One region of the Bacillus sp. PK6-025 genome, then DNA from elsewhere that is predicted to be linked to it. Evidence: a T-box and tRNA genes for the amino acid it is inferred to sense, from the RefSeq annotation. Region 1 holds a T-box; the other holds one or more tRNA genes.

Region 1 (6,601 bases):
TCCTGAAGCTCTTCCTCTGAATCCGTGGTGAAGCCCGCCTCCGAGATTGAGGGCGTGTCTTGCTTTGCCCGTCATGACATAGTCTGCAGCTGTCAGTGTTCCGCCCACCAAAAGGGAGGCGGCTTCGTGCATCCCGGCAAAGACAGGGGTATCTTCTGTTCCAAGCCCGTAGTTTTCGCTTTCGGCTGCCGGGAGTTTTCCCGCCCCTGCAAGCTGGACGGCCTTGATATAATCGCCTGTGTGAACAAGGGCGAGCTCGGCTTCTGTCGCTATGCGCGGAGCAATCGTTTCTCCCGGTTCAAATGCGCCGACTGTATTCAAAAGATCGTATGTTACATAGACTCGCAGCTGATTAAACGGGTGATCTTGATGAAATTGATAGGTTTGGTAAGAGGGAGAAAAAATAAATACGCTGTCCTTCATGGCAAATCCCTTTGAACAGCCGGCCAAAGAACCTGATACCCTTTGGACTTCACGTCTTTGATGATAGAGGCGGGATTCATTGTTTGAACGCGAAACACGAGTATTTTCGAATCATCTTCATCACCGGGATATACGAGCACGCTCAATATGGCGATTTGGCGCCTGCTGAAAATGGCGCTGATATCAGCGAGGCTACGGGCGATATGATCGGTTTTGATTTCGATTTGGGAGCCTGGAAAATGGGCTCCTGTCAGCTGGACGAACGTATGCAGCAAATCGGATTTTGTCACAATGCCGACAAGCTTCCCGTTTTTTACGATCGGGAGGCAGCCGATTTCGTGTTCGAAAAAAATAGCTGATATTTCTTCGGCAAAATCAAGCGGGTGACCGGTGATCACTTCTTTTGACATAATCAGTTCCACCGGCTTTTTTAAATCTTCGTCAGATCTGTTTTGGGCAAAAATACTCGGACTTGCTGTTTTGACGTCCCTGTCCGTGACGATGCCTATGACCGTTCCCCGTTCATTGATGACGGGAAGGTGTTTAATATGAAATGTTCGCATGCGTTTGATCGCTTCTTCAATCGTATCCGTTCTGGAAAGTGTCACAACATCCCGTTTCATGATTTTTTCAACAATCATATTCAGGTCCCCTTTGCTCCCTTAATACATAAAACGATTGTGGAATCTGAGTCTGTCAAAACGCTCGATCGACTCCTGACTGACCTCTTTTCCGATGCGGGCCATTAAACAGTTGGCGGGATGGGAGCTGATTTCCGGATCGTCTGTCGCAAACCAGACAAGCCCTCCGGCATTCATCATTTTCTCCATCATCTTTCTGTATTCCCAAACATCTTTATTAGTCCCCTTTAGATCCCAATGCCAGTAATATTCAGTCGTGATGATGATATATTTTTCCATCTGTGGATCCATCATGCTGACCGCAAGCAGCGTCTTCCCGACAGAGTGACCCCTGAACGCCGGAATGACTTCGATGGCTCCAAGCTCAATTAAATTTTCCATGTTTCCTTCAGACCATCTTTCAAGCGGGTCTGGATAAACATATGTCACATAGCCGACAATGGTTTGCCGGAAACGGGCGATGATGATCCGTCCTTCGGGAAGCCCTGCGATTTCGATTAATGCTTCATGTTGTTTTTGAGATGGGCGAAAGGCTGTAAGCTCGTTGTGAAATTCATATTGTGCGAGTTTTTCGGGACTGATAGGGCCCTCTATCAGCACGGAGCCTTTCTCGGTCTGCAATTCTTTGGCATGATAAGTTTTGTGATGGTCCACGTATCCACCGCCTTACATCTTAGTTGAAGTCTTTTATACATAACATACCAAAATATTAAGCGTTTTCATAGGATGGAAGAGTATTTTTTAAAAATTGAGAAAATAAAAAATCTATACTATAATATATTTTGATGAGCGAACAAAGGGGGATGGGCATGGAATTGAAAGCGTTGCCAGCAGAAAAGGGAAACTACAACTTGAAAGACTATAATGAAGCATACCGGACATTTGACTGGAAGGATGCCGAAAAACATTTTTCATGGCACAAAACGGGAAAAATCAATGCAGCTTATGAAGCGATCGACCGCCACGCTGAGTCAAATTTGAAAAATAAAGTGGCATTTTACTACAAAGATCCGGTCCGCGAAGAAAAGTACACCTTCAGAGAGATGAAAAATGAAACGAATAAAGCCGGGAATGTCTTAAAGCAGCATGCCAATGTGGGAAAGGGAGACCGTGTGTTTGTTTTTATGCCGAGATCACCCGAGCTTTATTTTATTCTTCTCGGCGCTGTCAAATTGGGAGCGATCGTCGGGCCGTTGTTTGAAGCATTTATGGAAGGCGCTGTCAAAGACAGGCTTTTAAACAGCGGAGCGAAGGTTATCGTGACGACGCCGGAATTGCTTGAACGGGTGCCGGCCGGCGAACTTCCGGATCTTGAATCAATCATTGTCGTTGGAGAAGGCGTAAAGGAAGAAGGGTCTGTCATCGATTATTACGCGAAAGCGGCTGAAGCAGATACTGATCTTGAGATTGAATGGATGGATCAGGAAGACGGGATGCTGCTTCACTATACATCGGGTTCGACCGGCGCGCCAAAAGGGGTTCTCCACGTCCACAAAGCAATGATTCAGCATTATCAAACAGCCAAATGGGTTCTTGATCTGCACGACGATGACATTTATTGGTGCACGGCTGATCCAGGCTGGGTTACCGGAACGGTCTACGGGATCTTCGGTCCGTGGCTGAATGGAGCAACGAATGTTGTCGTAGGCGGCAGATTCAGTCCCGAAGCATGGTACGAAACGATTGAAAAAATGGAAGTGACGGTATGGTACAGCGCGCCAACGGCTTTTCGGATGCTGATGGGTGCTGGCGACGATCTCGTGAACAAATATAATCTGAGCTCATTACGGCATATTTTAAGCGTAGGGGAGCCGTTAAATCCTGAAGTCATCAGATGGGGGCATAAAGTCTTCAGCAACCGGATTCATGATACATGGTGGATGACCGAAACAGGAGCGCAGCTCATCTGCAATTACCCGTGCATGGAAATTAAACCGGGATCGATGGGCAAGCCGATTCCAGGCGTAGAGGCTGCAATCGTCGATCACCAGGGAAATGAACTGCCTCCTTACAGAATGGGGAATCTCGCCATTAAAAAAGGCTGGCCGTCGATGATGCATTCGATCTGGAACAATCCTGAAAAATACAGCTCCTATTTTATGCCGGGGGATTGGTATGTGTCAGGAGATTCCGCCTACATGGATGAAGACGGATACTTCTGGTTCCAGGGAAGGATCGACGATGTCATCATGACATCGGGCGAGCGCGTCGGCCCGTTTGAAGTCGAAAGCAAGCTTGTTGAGCATCAAGCTGTCGCTGAAGCAGGCGTCATCGGCAAACCGGATCCCGTCCGCGGTGAAATTATTAAAGCGTTCATCGCCTTGAGGGACGGTTATGAACCGTCAGATTCGTTAAAAGAAGAAATCAGGCAGTTCGTGAAACAAGGTTTGGCCGCACACGCCGCGCCAAGGGAAATCGAATTCAAAGATAAACTGCCGAAAACAAGAAGCGGAAAGATCATGAGACGCGTCCTGAAAGCTTGGGAGCTGAACCTTCCGGCAGGCGATCTCTCATCGATGGAAGACTGATGTCTCATTGACAATGCAAAAATATTATGTTAAAAAAGATTTAGTCGAATATTCAAAAGGTGAAGACTGAGATCAGTAAAACGCATCCTTCCCTGTCTTAGAGAGCTGATGGCCGGTGAAAATCAGCACATATGGATGGTTTGAATTACACTCACGAACCGCTTTTGCGAAAAAAGCCTCCCGGGCTTTGTGTAGCAGAAGAACGGAAGCTTTTCCGTTATCATTGAGAGTGAAAAGAGCGCGGCCATGCGTTCTTTTAAGCAGGGTGGTACCGCGATTTTTATCGTCCCTTCGTTTTTGCGAAGGGGCGTTTTATTTTTGGAAAAAAGGAGCTAAATGATGATGACACACTTACTTGATGATTTGTCCTTCAGGGGACTGATTCAGCAGCAAACCGATGAAGCAGGCTTGAGAGAACTGCTGGATAAAGAAAAAATCAGCTTATACTCCGGATTTGATCCGACAGCTGACAGTCTGCATATCGGACACCTGTTGCCGATATTAATGCTTCGCCGCTTTCAGCTGGCCGGACATCGTCCGATTGCGCTCGTAGGCGGAGCGACGGGCCTGATCGGCGATCCGAGCGGAAAGAAAGCGGAGCGCACGCTGAACAATGAAGAAATCGTCCGCGAATGGTCGCAGAAAATCAAAAACCAGCTTTCGCGTTTCCTGGATTTTGAAGCTGAAAAAAATCCGGCGATTATGGCGAACAACTATGACTGGATCGGCAAAATGAACGTCATTGATTTCCTGCGCGATGTCGGCAAAAACTTCGGAATCAATTACATGCTTGCCAAAGATACGGTAAGTTCCAGAATCGAGACGGGCATATCTTATACTGAATTCAGCTACATGATCCTACAGTCTCTCGATTTCTTGAATTTGTACAGAAACCAGGAATGCAAGCTGCAGATCGGCGGAAGCGACCAGTGGGGCAATATCACGTCAGGCCTCGAGCTTATCCGCAAATCTGAAGAGAATGCAAAAGCTTTCGGATTGACGATTCCGCTTGTGACAAAAGCAGACGGCACGAAGTTCGGAAAAACGGAAGGCGGCGCGATCTGGCTTGATAAAGAGAAGACGTCGGCATATGAGTTTTATCAGTTCTGGATCAATACCGACGACAGGGATGTCGTGAAATACTTGAAATACTTCACTTTCTTGTCCAAAGAAGAAATTGAAGATCTCGCTGAAAAAGCAGAGACGGCGCCTGAAAAACGCGAAGCGCAAAAGCGCCTCGCCGAAGAAGTGACCGTTCTTGTACACGGCCGTGAAGCGTTTGAGCAGGCTGTCAACATCTCAAAAGCACTCTTCAGCGGAGATATTAAACAGCTGACTGCTGAAGAAGTGAAGGTCGGCTTTAAAGGGGTTCCTTCCATGGAACTTGAGAAAGCGGATGAACTGCCTCTTGTTGAGGTGCTCGTCCAATCCAAGCTGTCTCCGTCTAAACGCCAGGCGCGCGAAGATATCACAAACGGCGCGGTATACGTTAACGGCGAGCGCCGCACCGATGTTGCGGACGTCCTCACCGGCGACGACCGCATCGAAGGACAGTTTACCGTCATTCGCCGCGGTAAAAAGAAATACTTCCTGCTGACTTATAAATAATCAAAAAGCTCTTGCCAAACGGCAAGGGTTTTTTTGTGTCCGTATGTTTCATGTATGTTCATTCAGGAAATGTCAAAAATATAGATGTAATAGGTAGAGCATTTCCATCGTTGAAGAGGGAGGAATGTAGCATGAACCTGTTCATTGCAGCCAAAGAAAAGTTTATGGAAGATTACAACAAGCAGCTGGAAACGGAACGAAAACAAGAGGTGCAGCAGTCGGCTGACGGATACAATCAATTGAATCAGACGGAAAATGCAGCAAAGCGGCTGAAGTAGAGGGTCTTTAGGGCCCTCTTTTTTATGAAAAAAGCGGACGGCGGATTCTTCACACGCCCGTTTTATTAATAACGATCGACAGTTTATAATTTGCATGATGGTTTAAGTCTGTTAAAAATTGATCCAACAGTTGATTAGACGGAAACTTGCATTCGAGAAGATAACAGCCGTCCCCGCTGATTTTATAGTTTTGAATGATGTATTTCTGCTGTGCTTTGATAAACGAAAGATAAGGCTTATGATAAGTGCTTTTTGTATAGATATTGATAAAAGCGTGAATAAAACACCCGAGTTTGTCTTGATTCACTTTTATGGTATAACCTTCAATCACTCCTTGATCCTCTAATTTTGCAACCCTTGAGGAAGCCGCCTGCCCTGTCAAATGAACTTTCTCTCCTAATTCCTTCATGGTCATCCGGCTGTTTTTTGATAATTCCTCTATGATTTGCCTGTCTGTATGATCCAGCATTTCATCAAATCCTCTCAAAAGAACGTTTTTCAAAAATCAAGTCAAATGCTAAAAAGACTTGACTATATCTATTTAAATGATGATCGGTCATAGTATAAACTAATCGTAAATAAAAGGAAAGGCATGATAACCATGGATATTCAACAAATTCGAAATGCAACATTAACCGTTAAATATGCTGGCAAAACATTTTTAATAGATCCGATGCTGGCTGAGAAAGGCACTTATCCTCCTTTTCCGAACTCAGCAAGACAAGATCAAAACAACCCTTTAGTCACCTTGCCTGTGCCAACCGACGAGCTCGTCAAGAATACCGACGCAGTCATCGTCACTCATCTGCATTTAGATCACTTTGACGATGCTGCCAAAGATCTGTTGCCGAAAGAAATCAAACTGTTTGTCCAAAATGAAGCAGATGCTGAGGAAGTGAGAAAAGCAGGTTTTCAAAATACAGTGGTTTTAACAAAAGATACGGTGTTTGAGGGGATTCAATTAATCAAGACAAAAGGCGAGCATGGACGAGGAGAGATAAAAAAGCTTGCCGGAGAAGTGTGCGGCGTTGTCTTCAAGCACTCAAAGGAGAAAACGCTGTATGTAGCAGGGGATACGGTTTGGTATGAAGGTGTCCGGGAAGAAATCGCTGCGCATCAGCCG
Region 2 (6,601 bases), 1.4 Mb from region 1:
CATGTCATGTTCTGCGGTCCGTTTACTTCCAGCTTCACGTTATGCTCGCCGTCATCGAGATCCGCCACATTGACATAGAGCTCGACGTCGGAAGGCTGGAGTTTTTCGATCGCGGCTGTCGAGCCCTTTGCCGTGATATCCAGCTTGCCTGACTTCGGATCGAGAAATTCAAGATCCCGGCTGTCATTCAGCCCCGCGGTTTTAATTGAAACGTTCTTCAGTTTTTTCTCTTCTTCCTTGTCAACTTTCACCTTGATTTTCACTTTTTCGGGTGACACTTTTTTAGCGCCGTCCGGCACTTTAATGTTGGCTTCCAACTCAGTGTCATCTTTCATTTTACTTAAATCAACCTCATCAGCCTCGACAAATTCTAACGAATCAAGAACATTTTGCGGCCCGTAGACGGTTACCTCTCCCGGACTGATATCAAGGCTGGAAATGCTGATACCGTCCGGAAGGCTCCCTTTCCGGTCAACTTTGACGGGAATCTTTTTGCTAGGGCTTGTCACGGGAACGGTGATTTTAACGACGGATGGACTGACTTCAACCGGAAGAACATTTCCGTCCCTGTCGTATACTGTTAGCTTGGCTTCTTTTTCAACCGTCTGGTCGACGCCCTCTAAATTGATCGTCGCCTTGATGTTTTGGATTCTGTCGATCACGGCTTTTGAGCCGGTGACGCTGACGTTTTTCGGGTTGATAATCGGCAGCTCCGGCGTGTAGCCATCTTTCATTTTGTTTTTATTATAAAAATCAACCTCGACCGGGAATTCCTTCGTCGTTTTTTCTTCGATGGTCACGGTTGTCACCGATGGATTGATGGTCAGAGTGAGGCCTTCGGCAACATTTCTGGCCTTCAGCTCGACTTTGTGCCTGCCTGTTTTCAGATGCTGCATATCGGCATAAATCTCAAAATCCTTCACTTGTCTGACCTTCTTGACGGTTCCTGTCGGGCCTTTAATCGTGACATTCACCGTCTGCGGCACGCCTGTTACGACGTAGTTTTCATCATCATAAAACGATTTGACCGGTATATCGGTGAGCGTCGCTTCGTCTGTCGTCGATGTCGGGAAAAACGATTCACCTGGTTTCTTCGGAGTCGGCGCTTGAGCGCTGTGGACCGCAAAGTAAAGAAGAAACGCGAATAATAATGCGACTACTTTGACAGCCCAGGGATTGTTTAAGAACTTATCCATTTTTCTTCGCCCTCCAATACCAGCGATTTGAGGAAGTTTCTCGCGAATTTTTCTTGAATTCCGCTTCAAGCATGTTTTTCAATGCCTCTTCCGATAAATCACGGTGAAGGTCTCCGTTTTTGGCGACGCTGATGCCGCCCGTTTCTTCGGATACGACAACCGTCAGACTGTCGGTCACTTCACTGATTCCCACTGCTGCTCTGTGCCTCGTCCCAAGCTCTTTTGAAATAAAAGGGCTTTCAGAAAGCGGAAGGTAGCAGGCGGCTGCAGCAACCTCATCATTTTTCATAATTACGGCGCCGTCATGAAGCGGTGTATTCGGAATAAAGATGTTGATCAATAGCTCAGAGCTGACCTTTGCATTTAAAGGGATCCCCGTTTCTATGTAATCGCCCATTCCCGTCTCCCGTTCAATCGTCAGAAGCGCGCCAATCCGGCGTTTCGCCATATATTTAATCGCTTTTGTAATCGCATCAATCGTTTTCTGCTGCTGCTCTTCCTCAGGTGTTCCGCTCCTCGAAAAAAAGCGCCCCCGCCCCAGCTGTTCCAGCGCTCTCCTCAATTCAGGCTGGAAGATGATAATGATCGCTAGGAACCCCCATGTGATCGCCTGGTCAACCAGCCACTGCAGGGTGCTTAATCCTAAATATTGACTGGCCAGCCTGACGAGAACAATGACCACGATTCCCTTTAAAAGCTGAACCGCCTTTGTCCCGCGGATGACCATCATTAATTTATATATTACGTACCAAACAAGGAGAATATCAACGGCATCGCCGAGGTACTGCAAGAAAGGGATATCCTCAAAAGCCATTTCCTCGTCCTCCAAGAATTCAGTCATTAGTAAGGTTAATATGTTTCAAAATGGTATGATCTATTATTTTTACATATACAGAGGCTATTATAGCACAAATTGATTTTCCAAGTGAAATGGCGGCCCTTCATAAAAAAAGAGCAAAGCTCATTCGCCCGCTTTGCTCTACTCTTTAGACTCCTTCATGTCAAAAACCGATTTTCCGGTCGATTTAATCTTATACCACATCCAGTCGAACACTTCGTTGATCTCATGGATCTGACCGGTGACTTGTCCTGCTGAAGCCGTATATTTTTCGCCATTAACAATCGTGACATCGCCGTCGACTTTGCCCTCTATAATCAGCTTTCCGTTTTTCACGGTCACATCGCCTTTGACAACTTCGCCTTCAGGTACGATGACCGTGTTGTTTTTCACTACGAGATTGGGCTGGCTTGATACGCTGAAATCCTGATCGTTTTTCCAGCTGGAGAAAAAGCTGCCGCCCATCAAAATGATAAACAAAGCTGCCGCCACTAAAAACGGATGGGCTTTAAGCCACCTGTTGATCGATGCCGTTCGCTTTTCCTTCGGCAGATTCGCCAGCACATCGGCTGTAAAGTTCGCCGGAGCTGTAAGATGCGACGTGCTCTGGACAAGAGCGATGGATTTTTCCATTTCATGAAGGTGCTTTTTGCAGTCTTCGCATGATTGGAGGTGCTCTTTTAATTGCGATTCATCTTCCGGTAGTATGTCTCCGTCAAGGTATTTATGCATAAGCTGAACAATATGCTCCGGACAGCTCATTTCATCACCCCACTTAAAGATCCCTTAATTGTTTTCTGAGAGCCTCTCTGCCCCTGTGTATCCTCGTTTTCACCGTACCTACGGGAATATTAAGGATTTCACTGATCTCAATGAGTGAGAGCTCATCAATGTACTTTAATACGATGACCGTCCTGTATTTATCGGGAAGCCTTAAGATTTTTTCCTGGATGGTGCTGTGCAGCTCCAAAGAAACCACTTCATCCTCTGGAAGCGCAACATCCGCCGCAACCTGGGAATACATCGTCAGTCCTTCAGTCCCCGCCACCTCTGCATCCAAGTAATAGTCCGGCTTTTTTTTACGGATACGATCGATGGTCAAATTGGTTGCGATTCGATAAAGCCATGTGGAAAATTTCCGGTTGATATCAAAACTGTCGATATTCACGTATGCTCTGATAAACGCTTCCTGCGCAATATCTTCCGCCTCATGCGCATTGCCGAGCATACGGTAGCAAAGCTGATAAATTTTGTCTTTGTAAATATCCACGATGTCTGCAAATGCATTACGATCGCCTTTTTTCACCTGTTTGATTCTTTTTTTAATCATTGTTTCCATATTTATCTAACCTCTGCCTTCACCGGTCTTTATGTATACGAATTGATTTTTATAAGGTTTCATTAAATTCATAAAAATAGTTTATCAAATTTTTGGCAGGGTGTAGATGCTTTGACAGGGATCATGCGCTTAATATTAGCTTAAAATTATTATACAACCTAAATATTATGAAGTTGAGACTTTTTTATAAAAAAAAGCAGCCTAAGGCCGCTCTTCAACCGCACCTAAAGCAGCTTTTCGCCAAACAGCGACCCCATTAAGGCGACTGCCGCTTCAGCCGTCCTGTTTTTCTCATCCAATATCGGGTTGACTTCGACAAACTCAGCGGACGTAATCAGCTTCGATTCTTCCAGCATTTCCATCGCCAGGTGGCTTTCCCTGTAGCTGATGCCTCCCGCTACCGGGGTTCCGACACCAGGCGCATCGTTCGGATCAAGCGCGTCTAAATCGAGTGACAGATGGACACCGTCCGTTCTGCCGTGCAAATAGTCTATCGTTTCTTCCATCACCCTCGTCATACCGAGGCGGTCGATTTCATGCATTGTATACACTTTGATCCCTTTGTCGCGAATCAATTCTTTTTCCCCGTCATCAAGTGACCTCGCACCGATGATGACGATGTTCTCCGCTTTAATTTTCGTTTCTTTTCCATAGATGCCTGTCAGCCCTTCATGGCCGATCCCCAGGCTGATGGCGAGCGGCATACCGTGAATATTGCCTGAAGGAGACGTTTCTTTCGTATTTAAATCAGCATGGGCATCATACCAGATCACACCCAGGTTTTGATAATGCTTCACAAGGCCGGCCAGCGTTCCGATCGCTATGCTGTGGTCACCGCCCAGCACGAGCGGAAAAGCACCTGAAGCCACGATCTTATCAACGGTCTCAGCAAGTTTTGCACTCGCTTTTGTAATCGCTTTCAAGTTTCTCAGCTCTTCAGATGCCGGCTCCCCGCCTTCTTTCTCATCCTCTCTTTGCCCGATTGTCATATCGCCGAGGTCTTCAATATCCTGACAAAGGCTTTCCAACCGTTCATTAACACCGGCACAGCGAATCGCGCTCGGTCCCATATCGACTCCCCGCCTCAGCTGACCGAGATCCATCGGTACGCCAATCATTGAAATCTGCTGTTTTAACATATGATATCCCCCTTTCAGACCTTCATTGTACCTTCCAATTCGGAATTGACTCAACAAGACATTTTTTTGAATAGTTATACAAAAAAGACAAAATAAAAAGGACATCCTAACAGGATGTCCAAAAACTGGGCTAGCTGGATTCGAACCAGCGCATGACGGAGTCAAAGTCCGTTGCCTTACCGCTTGGCTATAGCCCAATAATGGTGGAGGGGGACGGATTCGAACCGCCGAACCCTGAGGGAGCGGATTTACAGTCCGCCGCGTTTAGCCACTTCGCTACCCCTCCAAAAACAGTGCCGGCCAGAGGACTTGAACCCCCAACCTACTGATTACAAGTCAGTTGCTCTACCAATTGAGCTAGACCGGCATGATACGGTATCTTATGCAGTTACCGGCGCGGTTGTGACATAAACCGATCCAGAAAAATGGTGGAGGATGACGGGATCGAACCGCCGACCCTCTGCTTGTAAGGCAGATGCTCTCCCAGCTGAGCTAATCCTCCGCAGTACAGGACGTACAAGTGCATGCGTTGCAACAGGACGTTGCGATCTTAGCATGCCTTCCTTTTAAAAATTCCGGCATTCGCAGCGTGCTGTCCAAAAAAGAATGGTGACCCGTACGGGATTCGAACCCGTGTTACCGCCGTGAAAGGGCGGTGTCTTAACCACTTGACCAACGGGCCATCATCGTGTTTCAAGCAGCTCTCGTAAAGCTGACAAAAGTTATTATATACAGGTTCCTCCCCATTTGTAAAGGGGTAAATTAAAATTTTTATTTTCAAATTTTTTATTCATAAACATTGAGAAAAACGCAGAAATTTTGTTTAAAATAGGGCTATCTGATGTGCAAGAGAGGGGACGCGAAAAATGATACTGGTAAGTTCATGTCTGGCTGGGGTGGAATGCCGCTATAACGGATCGCACAGCTATGTGGGGAAAATCAATAAGCTTGTTGAAGAAAAAAAAGCGGTGATTGCTTGTCCCGAGCTGCTCGGCGGATTTCAAACGCCAAGGGAACCGGCCGAAATTATAGGCGGGTCGGGAGAAGACGTTTTAGACGGCAGGGCGGTGATCAACACAGAATCGGGAAAAGACGTAACAGACCTGTATATAAAAGGAGCTTATCTAACATTGGAGATGGCAAGGCAAATCAAGGCTGATACGATCGTGTTGAAGGAAAACAGCCCGTCTTGCGGTAGCGGCCATATATACGATGGAAGTTTCTCAAGCCAAAAAATAGCCGGCAACGGCGTTACGGCGGCGCTTCTGAAAAAAGAAGGCTTCCGCGTGATTTCCGAACACCAAATAGACGAGCTGTAATACCTGAACATAAGCGCAGTTCATCTGCGCTTTATTTTATGTCGGCAATCCGTTGTTTAGAACTTTATTGAAATAAAATTTTAATATTTACCTTTTGTTATTGAAATAATATTCCACCCTTAATATACTGAAAATTAAGAAATATATGCACTTCATCATCAGGAGGAGTTGTCGATGGAAAACAGCCATTTAGGTTCATTAACGACCGAACGCCGAAATGAAAGATCCAGGCGCATTCACCAGTCAAAGACGATTGATATTTTGAAAATCATCAATGATGAAGACAAAACTGTGGCCGAAGCTGTACAAGAAGTCTTACCAGAAGTTAAGACCGCCGTTGACTTCGCCGTCGGGTCGTTAAAGAAAGGGGGACGGATCATCTACATCGGTGCCGGTACAAGCGGGAGACTCGGCGTACTCGATGCAGCTGAATGCCCGCCGACGTTCAGCATATCTCCCGAGTCGGTCATTGGCATCATTGCAGGAGGAGAAAAAGCTCTGTACAAAGCCGTCGAAGGCGCTGAAGATCACGAGGCATTCGGCAGACGGGATTTATCAGCCGTTAACCTCTCAAACAATGATACCGTAATCGGAATCGCCGCCAGTGGTCGGACTCCATACGTTCTCGGCGCTTTGAAGTATGCCAGGGAAAGTGGCGCCAAGACCGTCTCACTGACATGCAACAAAAACTCGGCGATCAGCCAGGTGTCAGATCACAGCATAGAAGTGGTCGTCGGCCCTGAAGTTATTGCCGGATCGACGAGAATGAA

The links. A T-box is a leader RNA that pairs with one kind of tRNA and senses whether it is charged. The one in region 1 lies ahead of tyrS (tyrosine--tRNA ligase), so its partner is inferred to be a tRNA-Tyr.
Region 2: it encodes a tRNA-Tyr, which carries the amino acid that the T-box ahead of tyrS (tyrosine--tRNA ligase) is inferred to sense. The anticodon was not compared.

What each region holds. Positions count from the first base shown of each region.
Region 1 covers NZ_CP096509.1:3,180,123-3,186,723, reverse strand. The annotation lists partial or broken gene M1D67_RS16280 (acetoin utilization protein AcuC) at 1-423, opposite strand, end outside; gene M1D67_RS16275 (acetoin utilization AcuB family protein) at 420-1,064, opposite strand; gene M1D67_RS16270 (GNAT family N-acetyltransferase) at 1,086-1,718, opposite strand; gene acsA (acetate--CoA ligase) at 1,874-3,592, shown strand; T-box leader at 3,646-3,886, shown strand; gene tyrS (tyrosine--tRNA ligase) at 3,935-5,200, shown strand; gene M1D67_RS16255 (hypothetical protein) at 5,332-5,478, shown strand; gene M1D67_RS16250 (Lrp/AsnC family transcriptional regulator) at 5,528-5,947, opposite strand; gene M1D67_RS16245 (MBL fold metallo-hydrolase) at 6,080-6,601, shown strand, end outside.
Region 2 covers NZ_CP096509.1:179,931-186,531, reverse strand. The annotation lists gene M1D67_RS01085 (CdaR family protein) at 1-1,196, opposite strand, end outside; gene cdaA (diadenylate cyclase CdaA) at 1,189-2,010, opposite strand; gene rsiW (anti-sigma-W factor RsiW) at 2,176-2,796, opposite strand; gene sigW (RNA polymerase sigma factor SigW) at 2,810-3,373, opposite strand; gene rocF (arginase) at 3,598-4,512, opposite strand; tRNA gene M1D67_RS01060 (tRNA-Gln) at 4,638-4,709, opposite strand; tRNA gene M1D67_RS01055 (tRNA-Tyr) at 4,714-4,798, opposite strand; tRNA gene M1D67_RS01050 (tRNA-Thr) at 4,807-4,879, opposite strand; tRNA gene M1D67_RS01045 (tRNA-Val) at 4,939-5,014, opposite strand; tRNA gene M1D67_RS01040 (tRNA-Glu) at 5,120-5,194, opposite strand; gene M1D67_RS01035 (2-thiouracil desulfurase family protein) at 5,379-5,831, shown strand; gene murQ (N-acetylmuramic acid 6-phosphate etherase) at 6,006-6,601, shown strand, end outside.